2 regions of the Streptomyces sp. NPDC126503 genome follow, and region 2 is predicted to be linked to the other one. Evidence: riboswitches for the same ligand, from Rfam matches in the RefSeq annotation. Region 2 holds a riboswitch; the other holds the start of a gene.
The links. A riboswitch is a leader RNA that binds a small molecule or an ion and turns the genes downstream of it on or off. The one in region 2 is predicted to bind glycine.
Positions count from the first base shown of each region.

Region 1: another riboswitch for glycine. It lies ahead of gcvT (glycine cleavage system aminomethyltransferase GcvT); the one in region 2 lies ahead of gcvP (aminomethyl-transferring glycine dehydrogenase).

Region 1 covers NZ_JBEORS010000016.1:140,656-147,873, forward strand. Annotated here, with positions in the region: gene ABTY40_RS21470 (ABC transporter permease) at 1-926, opposite strand, end outside; gene ABTY40_RS21475 (enhanced serine sensitivity protein SseB C-terminal domain-containing protein) at 1,288-2,079, opposite strand; gene ABTY40_RS21480 (enhanced serine sensitivity protein SseB) at 2,144-2,884, opposite strand; gene ABTY40_RS21485 (AAA family ATPase) at 3,003-3,683, opposite strand; glycine riboswitch at 3,831-3,930, shown strand; gene gcvT (glycine cleavage system aminomethyltransferase GcvT) at 4,090-5,205, shown strand; gene gcvH (glycine cleavage system protein GcvH) at 5,283-5,660, shown strand; gene glyA (serine hydroxymethyltransferase) at 5,690-6,949, shown strand; partial or broken gene ABTY40_RS21505 (serine dehydratase beta chain) at 7,116-7,218, shown strand, end outside.
Region 2 covers NZ_JBEORS010000039.1:4,448-11,665, reverse strand. Annotated here, with positions in the region: gene ABTY40_RS29675 (glutamate-cysteine ligase family protein) at 1-807, opposite strand, end outside; gene ABTY40_RS29670 (hypothetical protein) at 1,291-1,905, shown strand; gene ABTY40_RS29665 (DUF5999 family protein) at 2,247-2,453, shown strand; gene gcvP (aminomethyl-transferring glycine dehydrogenase) at 2,528-5,413, opposite strand; glycine riboswitch at 5,478-5,590, opposite strand; glycine riboswitch at 5,592-5,690, opposite strand; gene ABTY40_RS29655 (PRC-barrel domain-containing protein) at 5,804-6,178, shown strand; gene ABTY40_RS29650 (DNA polymerase IV) at 6,230-7,218, opposite strand, start outside.

The DNA.
Region 1 (7,218 bases), on a different contig from region 2:
AACACCATGAACAGCGGGTCCGCCTCGTAGGTGGTGATGGCCGTCGACAGCATCTGCCCCCAGGAAGCGGTGGGGGGCTTCACGCCCGCGCCGAGGAAGCTCAGGGCCGCTTCGGTGAGGATGTTGGTGGGGATCATGAGCGTCGCGTAGACGGTGATCGGCGCGATCAGGTTGGGCAGCAGCTCCTTGCGGAGGATGTAGAGGCGGCCCGCGCCGAGGCTCTGGGCGGCCTCGACGTACTCGCGGTTGCGCAGCGAGAGCGTCTGGCCGCGGACGATGCGGCCCACGTACGGCCAGCCGAAGAAGCCGATCACGAGCACCAGGGCGGCGATGCGGACGCCCGAGCCGTCGAGTCCGAGGAGCTCGTTGGGCAGCACCGAGACCAGGGCGATGGTGAAGAGGAGCTGCGGGAAGGCGAGCATGACGTCCATGACGCGGCTGACGGCGGCGTCGACCCAGCCGCCGAAGTAGCCGGCGACGATGCCGAGGACGGTTCCGAGGAGGACGGCGAAGAGGGCCGCGAGGCAGGCGACGAGCAGCGAGATGCGGGCGCCGTAGACGATGCGGCTGAAGACGTCGCGGCCGTTGACGGGCTCGACGCCGAGGAGGAACTCGGAGCTCATGCCGCCGAAGGAGCCGATCGGCGTGCCGAACAGCGGGTCGATCTGGTCCTCGTGGAACTCGTCCGGCGGGTGGCCGAGGAGGCCGACGATGACCGGGGCGAAGATCGCGACGAGGATGAGGAAGACCACGACGAAGCCGCCGGCGAGGGCGAGTTTGTCGCGCTTGAGCCGGGTCCAGGCGATCTGCCAGGGCGAGCGGCCCTCGATCGCCTTGCCGGTGCCGGGAGTGCCGGGGGCGTCGGGCGCGCCGTCGACGGCTGCGGTCGACTCGGCCGCACTCGTCTCGTGCAGTGGTGCCGTCATCGTGGTGAGGACCCCTCTCGGCCGCCGGTAGCCGGCCCTTGCCCGCCGCGGGTAGCGGCTCGGTGGAACAACTGCTGGGCCTCTGCTCGAAAGGAGCCGAACGCCCGGTGTTCCGGGGAGTCTTCAATGTGTCCGCGATCACCCGCCAGACCTGGCGGTGAATGTTTGCGCAACCGTGATGCGGTGCTGTGACTTCCGTTATCCGGACGTCGTGATCATGTGAGCGGACCAACCGGGTCCCTCTTCCGCGCAATCGGACATGTCGCCCAACTACTTCTTCCGTGTGGTGAATTGGGGCGAACGAAGGCCCCCGGAGCGGGGCTCCGGAGGCCTGTGGTCCGGGCGGAACAGGGGGGCCGTCTCAGTATCCGGACGGCGCGGGGGGCGGATATCCGTAACCGGGTACGGACGCGGAGCCGCGCCCGCCGTGGGCCTCGCGGTCGTAGAAGGGCCGGGCGTTCGCCCGGAGCCAGAGCGCCACGGGGTCGTACGCGTCGGAGAGCGCGACCGTGGAGACGGGCAGGCCCTCGGGGACGGCGCCGATCGCCTGGCGCATCATCGCCCGCACCTCCTCGACGGCCGCCGCCGAGGTGTCGTACAGGTCGAGCCCGACGACCAGGTACGGCGAGCCGAGCGCGGGCTGCACCCAGCCGCGGCGCAGCGAGCGGACGGCCGGGGTGCGGTGGGCGGTGTGCGTGAGCAGGGCGTAGAACTGCGGGATCTCCACGGCGGGCTCGCCGACCCTGAGCGGCCCCGCGGGCATCCGGTCCAGACCGGTGGCGATCCGGCGCAGGTCGGCCCAGGGGATGCCGACGCCGCCGCCGGGGGCGTGCGGATTCAGCCAGATGCCCCAGCGGTCGGGGTAGAGGGCGCGGGCGATCTCCCGGCCCGTGACGCGCTCGTGGGCGCGGTTCCAGCCGGAGGCCGCCAGCTCCTGCGGGGAGGTGACGCAGGGGGCGTAGCCGAAGCCGTCGACCTCCATGTTCCCGTACTGCGCGTCGGGCGACCCGGCCGAACCCTGCCAGAGCAGCATCCACACCTCGCCGTCGGCGAGGGCGTGGAGCAGCCGCTCGTACGCGTCGTAGCGTCCGGGCGCCACCTGGCGCAGCATGTGCTCGACCTGCCCGGCCGCGGCGGTGCCTGACGCGCTCACCCTGGGTTCCGCCCCTCTTGTCGTACGGCTCGCTCGAATCGGTTCAGCTTAGACAGCGGGCCGCTCACCCGGCGGCACGCCGGTAGAAGGGACGCACCCGCTCCAGCATCCAGTCGCCGACGGGGTCCTGAGCCATGTCGAGGAGGATGAGGTTGACGGGCCAGGCGACCTCGACGCGGCCCAGGGCGCGCCCGAGGGCGTCCAGGGGCGCGGTGCGGTCGACGCCGTCCAGGGAGACGAGCTGGACGCCGATGAAGAGGGCCGGCTCGGTGCCCTCGACGCTGGCGAGGGTGCGGCGGGCCGTGGTGACGATCCCGGTGGCGTCGAACTCGGCGGAGGCGGCGGCGAGGAAGTCGACGGGGTCGTCCTGCCAGTCGGGCTCGAAGAGGCGGACGCGGCCGCCGCTGGCGGGGCCGTCGAGCGGGGTGCGGCCGACCCGGCAGAGTTCGGCCACCGCGGGCGGGGGCAGCGGGACGCCGACCGTGCCGCCGGGGTTGACGGCGATGCCGAGCTGGGGCGGCAGGCCGCGGGCGAAGTCGCGGGCGGGGGCGACGGTGAAGGACATGTGGGGGCCGACACAGGCGAGGAACTGCTGCTCGGAGCTGAAGACGGGCACGTAGGCCGCGCCGCCGATCTCCATGGTGGCGAGGTCCAGGTCCGTGCTGTCGGGCCCGCCGCCGTTGGGCAGGGGCACCCAGACGGGGCTGCGGCCCAGCACCTCGACGAGGCGGCCGCCTGCGGCGGGGTCGCCCAGCGAGGCGGCCAGCACCTCTTCGAGCTCATTGCCCGGCCACGTCACATCCACGGTCCTGTGTCCCCTTCTCGCACGGTCTGCCGCCCCCGGCCCGTCCCCGGCAGCACCCTAACGCCGCCCCGCCGCCGGTGTGGCCTGAAAGAAGGGTACGAGCGCGGGGGCGGCCCGCTCAGGCCGCCTCCCGGAAGCCGATCTTCCGCAGGGTGCCCGCCGCGTCCCGGTCCAGCAGGGTGACCGAGGCGCAGCCGCGGGGCAGGGTGCCCGACTCGGCGGCGGCGAGGAGCCGGCCGACGGCCCGGCGGTGGCGGGCGAAGGCGTAGGCCGAGACGCCGCGGCCCCGCTCGCGCTGGCCGGCCCGGGCGGTCTCCGCGTCGACGTCGAGCAGGACGAGGTGGAGGGCGCGGCCGCGCCGCCGCGCCTCCCGGGCGAGCCAGCCGCGCACCCAGGACTGGGTGCCGCAGTCGTGCACGATCACGCCCTCGCCGGAGCGCAGGGCGCGGCGCAGCCCCGCGTAGTGGGCGACCCGGACCAGGGGGCGGTAGAGGGCGTACGGCAGGAGGCGCGGCATGCGGGCCTCCCAGCGCTCGCGGGCGTCCTGGGAGTCGACGCCCCGGCCGTGCGCGGTCCGCTTCATCAGGGTGGACTTGCCGCTGCCGGGCAGACCGGAGACGACCACCAGGTCACCGGCGGCGAAGGTGAGGGCGCGGGGGCCCCGGCCGCCGCGCTCGCGCAGGTCCCGCAGGAGCCGTCCCCGGCCGTGCGAGCGGGTCCGCGCGCGGGCGCGGGCGGGCATCCGCTGGGGCGGTATGCCGGTGCCGGCCGCGAACGCGCCGGTGTGCTCGATCGTCATCGCTCCCCCTGTCGGGTCTCAGGAGACCCTTCCCCACGAAGTGTAAAGAAGCGGTAATCCCAGACAAGCGATTTGCCCCGCCGACACCACATGCAATGATGTGCGCGCCAGGCGCGCTCAGCGCCGTACAACCGCATACCGGCCGCTCGAATCCGCGCGGGAGAGTTCCGGACCGCCGAGCGCGTCCGGGCGCCGAAGGAGCAAGACCCTCCCTTGAATCTCTCAGGCCCCGTACCGCGTGGATGAGGCAGATCTGAAAAGCGGGACGCCGGTGCGTCCCCACCCAAGGTGCAAGCCGAGGATGCCCTCGGTGAACCTCTCAGGTTCCATGACAGATGGGGAGGACGTCCTCGCCCGTCATGTGTTTTCGTCACCGATCACGCCCTTGGGACCCTGGAGCCACCCCATGAGCACTGCCCCCCGCCTCACCGCCCTCGACGCGCTCCATCGTTCGCTGGGCGCGACCATGACCGACTTCGCCGGCTGGGACATGCCGCTGCGGTACGGCAGCGAGCGCGACGAGCACAACGCCGTGCGCACCCGGGCCGGCCTCTTCGACCTCTCCCACATGGGCGAGATCACCGTCACCGGCCCGCAGGCCGTGGACCTGCTCGACCACGCCCTGGTCGGCAACATCTCCACCGTGGGCAACGGCCGCGCCCGCTACACGATGATCTGCCGGGAGGACGGCGGCATCCTCGACGACCTGATCGTCTACCGCCTCGGCGAGACCGAGTACATGGTCGTGGCGAACGCCTCCAACGCGCAGGTCGTCCTGGACGCCCTGGTGGCCCGCGCGGAGGGCTTCGACGCGGAGGTGCGCGACGACCGCGACGCGTACGCGCTGATCGCCGTGCAGGGCCCGGAGTCCCCCGGCATCCTCGCGCAGGTCACCGACGCCGACCTGGACGGTCTGAAGTACTACGCGGGCCTGCCCGGCACGGTCGCCGGGGTGCCCGCCCTGATCGCCCGGACCGGCTACACCGGCGAGGACGGCTTCGAGCTGTTCCTGAAGCCCGAGCACGCGGAGGGCGTCTGGAAGGCGCTGACCGAGGCGGGCGCCGGCGCGGGCCTGATCCCCTGCGGCCTGTCCTGCCGTGACACGCTCCGCCTGGAGGCGGGCATGCCGCTCTACGGTCACGAGCTGACCACCGACCTCACCCCCTTCGACGCCGGTCTCGGCCGGGTCGTGAAGTTCGAGAAGCCGGGCGACTTCGTCGGCCGCAAGGCCCTTCAGGCCGCCGCCGAGCGCGCCGAGACCGCCCCGCCGCGCAAGCTCGTGGGCCTGATCGCCGAGGGCCGCCGCGTCCCGCGCGCCGGGATGTCCGTGGTCGCGAACGGCGAGGTGATCGGCGAGGTGACCTCCGGCGCCCCGTCCCCGACCCTCGGCAAGCCGATCGCCATGGCCTACGTGGACGCGGCGCACGCCGCCCCCGGCACCGAGGGTGTAGGGGTGGACATCCGCGGCACCCACGAGCCGTACCAGGTGGTCGCGCTGCCGTTCTACAAGCGTCAGAAGTGACGGATTCGTCCCCCACCACGTCTCACCCCGCAAGACCCGCGTACATCCGCACTCCCCCGATCCAGGAGAATCAGGTCATGAGCAACCCCCAGCAGCTGCGTTACACCAAGGAGCACGAGTGGCTGTCGGACGCCGTGGACGGCGTCGCGACCGTCGGCATCACGGAGTTCGCGGCCAACGCGCTCGGCGATGTCGTCTACGCCGACCTGCCGGCCGCCGGTACCACCGTCACCGCGGGCGAGACCTGTGGCGAGCTGGAGTCGACGAAGTCCGTGAGCGACCTGTACTCCCCGGTGACGGGTGAGGTCGTGGAGTCCAACCAGGACGTGGTGGACGACCCGTCCCTGGTGAACTCGGCTCCGTTCGAGGGTGGCTGGCTGTTCAAGGTGCGCGTCGCGGAGACGCCGGACGATCTGCTCTCCGCCGACGAGTACGCCGAGTTCTCCGCCGGCTGAGACCGGGCCCGAGACCCCAGGGATCAAACATGTCGCTTCTGAACACTCCCCTCCACGAGCTGGACCCGGACGTCGCCGCCGCCGTCGACGCCGAGCTCCGCCGCCAGCAGTCCACCCTCGAGATGATCGCCTCGGAGAACTTCGCTCCGGTCGCCGTCATGGAGGCGCAGGGCTCCGTCCTCACCAACAAGTACGCCGAGGGCTACCCCGGCCGCCGCTACTACGGCGGCTGCGAGCACGTCGACGTGGCCGAGCAGATCGCCATCGACCGGATCAAGGAGCTGTTCGGCGCCGAGTACGCCAACGTGCAGCCCCACTCCGGCGCCTCCGCCAACCAGGCCGCCCTCTTCGCGATCGCCCAGCCCGGCGACACGATCCTGGGTCTGGACCTGGCGCACGGCGGCCACCTCACCCACGGCATGCGCCTGAACTTCTCCGGCAAGCAGTTCAACGTGGTCGCGTACCACGTGGACGAGGCCGGCCTGGTCGACATGGCCGAGGTCGAGCGGCTCGCCAAGGAGCACCGCCCCAAGGTGATCATCGCGGGCTGGTCGGCGTACCCGCGCCGGCTGGACTTCGCGGAGTTCCGCCGGATCGCCGACGAGGTCGGCGCCTACCTGTGGGTCGACATGGCGCACTTCGCGGGCCTGGTCGCCGCGGGTCTGCACCCGAACCCGGTCGAGTACGCGGACGTGGTGACCTCCACCACCCACAAGACGCTCGGCGGCCCGCGCGGCGGCATCATCCTCGCGAAGAAGGAGTTCGCGAAGAAGCTGAACTCCTCGGTCTTCCCCGGTTTCCAGGGCGGCCCGCTGGAGCACGTGATCGCGGCCAAGGCCGTCTCCTTCAAGATCGCGGCCTCGGAGGAGTTCAAGGAGCGCCAGGAGCGCACCCTGGAGGGTGCCCGGATCCTCGCCGAGCGCCTGGTCCAGGACGACGTCACCGCCCACGGTGTCTCGGTCCTGTCCGGCGGCACCGACGTGCACCTGGTCCTGGTCGACCTGCGTGACAGCGAGCTGGACGGCCAGCAGGCCGAGGACCGTCTCCACGAGGTCGGCATCACGGTCAACCGCAACGCCGTTCCGAACGACCCGCGGCCCCCGATGGTCACCTCGGGCCTGCGGATCGGCACGCCGGCCCTCGCCACCCGCGGTTTCCGGGCCGAGGACTTCCGCGAGGTCGCGGACGTCATCGCCGAGACGCTGAAGCCCGGCTTCGACGCCGAGGCGCTGAAGGCCCGGGTCACGGCGCTCGCCGACAAGCACCCGCTGTACCCCGGCCTGAAGTAATTTCGTACGCTTTTGTTCCGCGGCCCGTCCGTGGCCGTTCGTACGAACCCCCGGGGCACCGCGCACACTGGACAGTGGGCGCGGTGCCCCACCCCACGTTTTCCGCGCTTTTCTGCTCCACCCCGGCAGACAACGGCGTCTACCAGCCCCCACAAGGAGTCTCCCCGTGGCCATCTCGGTCTTCGACCTGTTCTCGATCGGCATCGGCCCGTCCAGCTCCCACACCGTGGGACCCATGCGCGCCGCCCGCATGTTCGCCCGCCGGCTGA
Region 2 (7,218 bases):
CGCCGAGTCCACCCACCGCTCCCCGAACCAGGTGCGCGGGCGCACGCCCTGCGCCTGGAGCTCAGGGGGCCGGGTGTCGGTGGCCTGGAGGAAGAGGGGCGGCCGGGACTCGCGCCACAGTTCGCGGCCGAAGACGAAGGGAGCGTTGGCCCCCAGGGCTATCTGGACGCCGGCCACGGCCTGGGCGGCGTTCCAGACGGCGGCGAACCGGGCGGGCGTGACCTGGAGGTGGAGCTGGACGGAGGTGCAGGCCGCCTCGGGGACGATCGACTCCGAGGTGCACAGGAGCCGTTCGACGCCATGGATGTCGAGGGTGAAGTCCTCCCCGCGCGCGGCGAGGATCTGGTCGTTGAGCAGCGTGTAGCGGTCGGCCGCCGACAGGTTCTCGAAGACCAGATCACGCTGGGCGAGCGTGGGCAATATGCCGATCATGAGCACGCCCGCGTCGAGTTCGGCGGCCTTGCGGTCGGCGTATCCGAGGCTCGTTCCCACCTCTTCGGCGAGCCGGTCGAATACCCGGCCGGCGAGGCGGTGGGGCGCGATGTTCACTTCCAGGTTGAACATTCCGAGTTCCGTCTGGAAATCGGGGCTGGCGATCTTCTGGAGAACGGGTCCGTTGAGCATGCGGGGCAGTCCGTCGGCGCCCGCGAGATTGAGTTCGATCTCCAGTCCCATGAGATTGCGCGGACGGTCGAACCTCTTCTCCGCCAGCAGTCTCGCGAGTCCCGCGAGGCACTGCTGGAGTTTCCTCCGGTACCGCTGCCGGTCGGCCGGGGCGAACCCGTCCGCCACGACTTTCTCCCCCATCTAAGGGTCCCTCCCGCCCTGGGCGGCCGCCACGACGGCCGCGTGTCACGGACGATTGTGCCCACCCCGCTGATCCACAACCCCTGCGCGCCGAGGCCGTCGGCGGTTAGGCTGCACCGAGCACTCCATCGGCACGGTCCGACGACACTCCGCCGTCGTCATATACCAATGTCATATTGCCTTCCGGGGTGGGGTCATAATTCAGCCGTCCGCCGCCCCGGGGAATGCGCAGGCAGCGGCCTCGCCGATGTCACTATTCCGTTTCAACTGCCCCGTAATACGGCTTGTTGACGTCTTGTCAGGAATAACGGGGCCGTCTAGCGGAAACACTGTGTGAACACGTGTCGTATAAACTCCGCGGACGAGGCAGAGTGTTGGCGCCCGGCCATGGCCGCATGGCCCCCTCTCTGGCCCCGCCGCCGACAGCGCCGTCGTGTACCTGCCCACGCGTCACCGTGTCTCCTGAGTGAGAGGCGACCCACCATGCTCCGACGTTCCCCGGCCCCCGCGCCGGCCCTCCGCAGTGTCCTCGCGGCGCTCGGCTCCCCCACCGCGGTGAGCGAGACCCGAACTCCCGCACTGCGGGCCGCACAGGGGCCGCTGAGCCCCGAACTCCCGCTGCCCGTGCACGTCCTCGGCGTCACCGGCGTGCCCGGGGCCACCCCCGGAGCACCCCCCGCGGCGACACCCCGCACCCGGCTCGTCGGCTGGCGCTTCCTGATCCGAAGCGGTGACCGGGCGATCGCCGCCGCGGACACGATGCTCACCCCGGACGGCTGGTCCTTCTCGCACTTCTTCGAGGGACCGTACGTCCTCTCGACGGAGCGGGCCCTGGCCCAGGCCGAGGCGCTGCCCACCACGTACCAGCCCCGGCTGCTCTCCATCCCGGAGCTCTACATGCTGACGCTCTGGCTGCACGCCGAGCCGGACGGGGAGGACACCCCGGTGGCGCCCGCGGCGGCCGACATCCTGGTGCCGCTGGCCCCCGCACCGCCCGGAATCGCGGCCCACCGCCCGTACCGGATCGCCGACCTCCTGCCCGTGCTGACGACCCGCCTCGCGCCGCCGCCCCTCGCGGGCTCGGCGGCGCCCGCCTGATCCACCCCCGTCACACCCCGACGCCGCCCCGTGATCCGGCCGGATCACGGGGCGCACCGCTGTCCGGGGACGGCGCCCACACCCGCCCGAACACCGCTCCCGAACACCCCTCCCGTACGGACTAGCCCGCTCGGGCCATCCCGAACCACCCGAAGTGACGGGGGGGTTGACCTGAACCGCCCCTGCGGGTGATGCGTCTTCCCCGGAGAGGACGAGCTGACGCGAAATCCCTGCGGAAGGCCGTCCGTGAGGCAAGACTGGGACCATCGAACCGACCGACGGGGGCGGCCATGAGCGCGAGCCGCAGGACATCCACCACGACGCAGCGAAAGAACCCACCCATGTGCCAGCACCAGCCTGCCTGTCCCACCGCCGACTCCGCCGACCGGGAGGCGGCCCGCCTGATGGCGCACCACCCGGAGCAGGGCTGGAGCCTGCTGTGCAACGGCGTCCTCCTCTTCGAGGACACCGGTGAACTGCTGCCGGACGGCCAGATCATCGCACCGCACCGGCCGCTGACGACGGGCCGGGTCACGACCGCCGCCTGACCGCGGCGGAAACGGCCGAGGGCCGGCCCGGAGGAGTTCTCCGGGCCGGCCCTCGGCCGTGCGAGCCGCGCGGCTCAGTGGTCGTACTCGTCCAGCGGCGGGCAGGAGCAGACCAGGTTCCGGTCGCCGAAGGCGCCGTCGATCCGGCGCACCGGCGGCCAGTACTTGTCGGCGGCCGAGACGCCGGCCGGGAAGACGGCCTCGTCTCGGGTGTACGGGTGGTTCCACTCGCCGCCCAGCGCGGCGGCGGTGTGCGGGGCGTTGTGCAGCGGGTTGTCGTCGGCCGGCCACACGCCCGTGGCGACCTTCTCGATCTCGGCCCGGATCGCGATCATCGTGTCGCAGAAGCGGTCGAGCTCGGTCAGGTCCTCGGACTCGGTGGGCTCGATCATCAGCGTGCCGGCGACCGGGAAGGACATGGTCGGCGCGTGGAAGCCGTAGTCGATCAGTCGCTTGGCGATGTCGTCGACGCTGACCCCGGTCGCCTTGGAGAGCGGGCGCAGGTCCACGATGCACTCGTGGGCGACCAGCCCGGCCGGACCGGTGTAGAGCACCGGGTAGTGCGGCTCCAGGCGCTTGGCGATGTAGTTGGCCGCGAGGACGGCGACCTGCGTGGCGCGCTTGAGGCCCTCGCCGCCCATGAGGCGGACGTACGACCAGGAGATCGGCAGGATGCCGGCGGAACCCCACGGGGCGGCCGAGATCGGGCCGACGCCGGTCTCCGGGCCCGCGGTGGGCTGGAGCGGGTGGTTCGGCAGGTACGGGGCGAGGTGCGCGCGCACCGCGACCGGGCCGACGCCGGGGCCGCCGCCGCCGTGCGGGATGCAGAAGGTCTTGTGCAGGTTCAGGTGCGAGACGTCGCCGCCGAACTTTCCGGGCTTGGCGAGGCCGACCAGCGCGTTGAGGTTGGCGCCGTCCACGTACACCTGGCCGCCGGCCTCGTGCACCTCGGCGCAGATGTCCGCGACGTGCTCCTCGAAGACGCCGTGCGTCGACGGGTAGGTGATCATCAGGACGGACAGCTCGTCGCGGTACTGCGCGATCTTGGCGCGCAGGTCCTCGACGTCGACCTCGCCGTCGTCGGCGGTCCTGACGACGACGACCTTCATGCCGGCCATCACGGCGGAGGCGGCGTTGGTGCCGTGCGCGGAGGAGGGGATGAGGCAGACCGTGCGCTGCTCGTCGCCGTTGGCGCGGTGATAGGCGCGGACCGCGAGGAGACCCGCGAGCTCCCCCTGAGAACCGGCGTTCGGCTGGAGGGAGACCTTGTCGTAGCCGGTCACCTCGGCGAGGCGCTCCTCCAGCTCGGTGATGAGCGTGAGGTAGCCCTGGGCCTGCTCGACCGGGGCGAAGGGGTGGATCTGGCCGAACTCGGGCCAGGTCACCGACTCCATCTCGGTCGTCGCGTTGAGCTTCATGGTGCACGAGCCCAGCGGGATCATGCCGCGGTCGAGCGCGTAGTCGCGGTCGGCCAGCCTGCGCAGGTAGCGCAGCATCGAGGTCTCGGAGCGGTGCGCGTGGAAGACCGGGTGGGTCAGGTACGCGTCGGAGCGCAGCGCGTCGGCGGGCAGCGCGTTCTCGGTGACCGCGTCGAGGGCCTCGACGTCGGCGGTGACGCCGAAGGCACCCCACACGGCCGCGAGCTGGGCGCGGGTGGTGGTCTCGTCGCAGGACATCGACACGTGGTCGGCGTCGGCGCGGTACAGGTTGACCCCGGCCTCGCGGGCGGCGGCCACGATCGCGTCGGCGCGGCCCGGTACCCGGGCGGTCAGGGTGTCGAAGAAGGCGCCCTGGACCAGCTCCACGCCTCCGGCGCGCAGACCGGCGGCGAGGATGGCGGCGTACCGGTGGGTGCGCTCGGCGATCTGCCGCAGACCGTCCGGACCGTGGTAGACGGCGTACATGCCGGCCATGACGGCGAGCAGCACCTGGGCGGTGCAGATGTTGCTGGTGGCCTTCTCGCGGCGGATGTGCTGCTCGCGGGTCTGCAGGGCCAGGCGGTAGGCGCGGTTGCCGTCGGCGTCGACGGAGACGCCCACGAGGCGGCCGGGGAGGGAGCGGGCGTGCTTGTCCTGGACGGCCATGTAGCCGGCGTGCGGGCCGCCGAAGCCCATGGGGACGCCGAAGCGCTGGGTGGTGCCCACGGCGATGTCGGCGCCGAGGGAGCCGGGCGAGGCGAGCAGCGTGAGGGCGAGCAGGTCGGCGGCGACGGTGACGATCGCGCCGAGCTCGTGGGCCTGGTCGATGACCGGCTTGATGTCCCGGACGGCACCGGAGGCGCCCGGGTACTGCAGCAGCACGCCGAAGACGCCGCGCTCGGCGACCTCGGCCGGGATGCCGGCGGACAGGTCGGTGACGACGACCTCGACCCCGGTCGGTTCGGCCCGCGTCCGGATGACCGCGATGGTCTGCGGCAGGGCGTCGGCGTCGACGACGAAGACACCGTTCTTGACCTTGCCGACGCGCCGCGAGAGCGCCATGGCCTCGGCGGCGGCGGTGCTCTCGTCGAGCAGCGAGGCGCCCGAGGTGGGCAGACCGGTCAGGTCGGCGACCATGGTCTGGAAGTTCAGCAGGGCCTCGAGGCGGCCCTGGGAGATCTCCGGCTGGTACGGGGTGTAGGCCGTGTACCAGGCGGGGTTCTCCATCACGTTCCGCAGGATCACCGGCGGGGTGAAGGTCCCGTAGTAGCCGAGTCCGATCATCGGGGCGAGGACCTGGTTGCGGTCGGCGAGGTCGCGCAGCTCGGCGAGGACCTCGGCCTCCGTCCGGGCACCGGGCAGGCCCAGCGCCTCGGCGTTCTTGATCACGTCCGGCACCGCGGCGGCGGTGAGCTCGTCCAGCGAGCCGTAGCCGACCTGGGCGAGCATCTTGGCGCGCGCCTCGGCGTCGGGGCCGATGTGCCGCTGCTCGAAGGGAATGCCCTGCTCGAGCTCGGAGAGCGGGATGCGGTTGGCGGTCATGTGCGGGGGCCTCCTGGTCGTCACGACCTGCGAGGGGCACCACGGCGCGGGTGCCCGGACGGCCTCCCCCTCTGTCATCTCAACCTGAGAGCTTCACCGGCACGCCCGAGGGCACGCCGGCTTTCACCGTCGGTGAGAGCGGATGCCGTCGGACTCCCGCTCTGCTTTCCAGAGTGACCTCGTCCGCGCGGTACAGGGGCCTGAGAGATTCCGGGGAGGATTTGCTCCTTCGGCGCCACCGGAAGCTTTCTCCGGGGGACTCTCCCGCACGGGGTCGACAGCCACAGCCAGCCTACCAGCGCCGTTGTGCCGCCCATCGCTCAAGTGGCCGACATCCCGGATGTGCCCTTTCGTAGGGGTGTGGAGCAGCTGCGACCAGTTGGAGGGACCGTGCAGACCGACATCGATCCGCGCAGCCTGATCGGCCGCAAGGCGTACGACCGGAACGGACACAGAATCGGGACGGTGGACGAGGTGTACCTGGACGACGCGACCGGCGTCCCGGAGTGGGCCGCCGTCCGCACGGGTCTCTTCAGCCGGGACGCCTTCGTCCCCCTGGCGCCGAGCGAACTGGTCGACGACGGGCTCCATGTCCCGTACGAGCGGGCGCTGATCAAGGACGCCCCGGACTTCGGCGTCGGCCGGCACCTCTCCCCCGAGCAGGAACTCCAGCTCTACCGCCACTACAGCCTCGCCCTGCCGCCCCCGCCCGGGGACACACCGGACACGGACTTCGGGCGCCTGGCGGGCCAGGACGGCCCCTGACGGCCCGCACACCCTCGGGCAGGACGTACGGCTCCGGGGGCCGCCGACGGGTCAGGCCGCCGCTCCTCCGCCCGCCGCGTCCGCGCGCCCCGGCACACCGGTCCCCCGCCCCGTCCCCCGCACCAGCGGAAGCGGCTCGGACGGCTCCAGATCCGGATCGTCCACGGCGAAGGTCCGCACCCGACCCGGCGGGGACCAGGGCTCCTCGAAGCGGACGGTGACGCGTCCGACCCCGCTGCCCTGGACCCAGCCCGCCCCGTGCACGGCGTGCCGTACGTCCTGCCCCGGGGACCAGTGCCGCTCCTCGGCCGGAGCGGTCCGGGCGGGGTCGCCGGGGAGGGAGGCGGCGGGCTCCGCCGGGGCCTCGGCCTCCCCGGTGTCGCGCCCGCCGGCCATGGACTCCGCCGCCTCCGCGAACTGCGCGAAGAGGTCCTCCTGCGTGTAGTCGGCGAGGCCGCTGACCCCGACACCCAGGAGCCGCACGCCCCCCGTGGTGTCCACCGCCTCCAGGAGCCGCCCCGCCGCCTCCCGTACGACCACCGGGTCGTCCGTGGGCCCGCGCAGCGTCTCGGAGCGGGTCAGCGTCGAGAAGTCGTACCGCCGCACCTTGAGCACGATGGTCCGCCCGGAGTGCCCCGAGGCGCGCAGCCGCCCCACGCACCGCTCGGCGAGCCGCTCCACCTCCGTGCGGATCCGTACCCGGTCGTGCAGGTCCACGTCGAAGGTGTCCTCGACCGACACCGACTTGGCGTCCCGCTCGGCCACCACCGGCCGGTCGTCGTACCCCTGGGCCATCCGGTGCAGCGAGGCCCCGTGCGCCTTCCCCAGGAGCCGTACGAGCTCGTCCTCACCGGCCTCCGCCAGATCGGCGACCGTGGTCATCCCGGCCCGCCGCAGGTGCTCCCCGGTGGCCGGGCCGACGCCGGGCAGGATCCGTACCGACCGGGGCCCGAGGAGCTCCCGCTCGGTGCCCGGCTCGATGAGCACGAGTCCGTCGGGTTTGGCCTCCTCGGAGGCGATCTTGGCGATCATCTTGGACC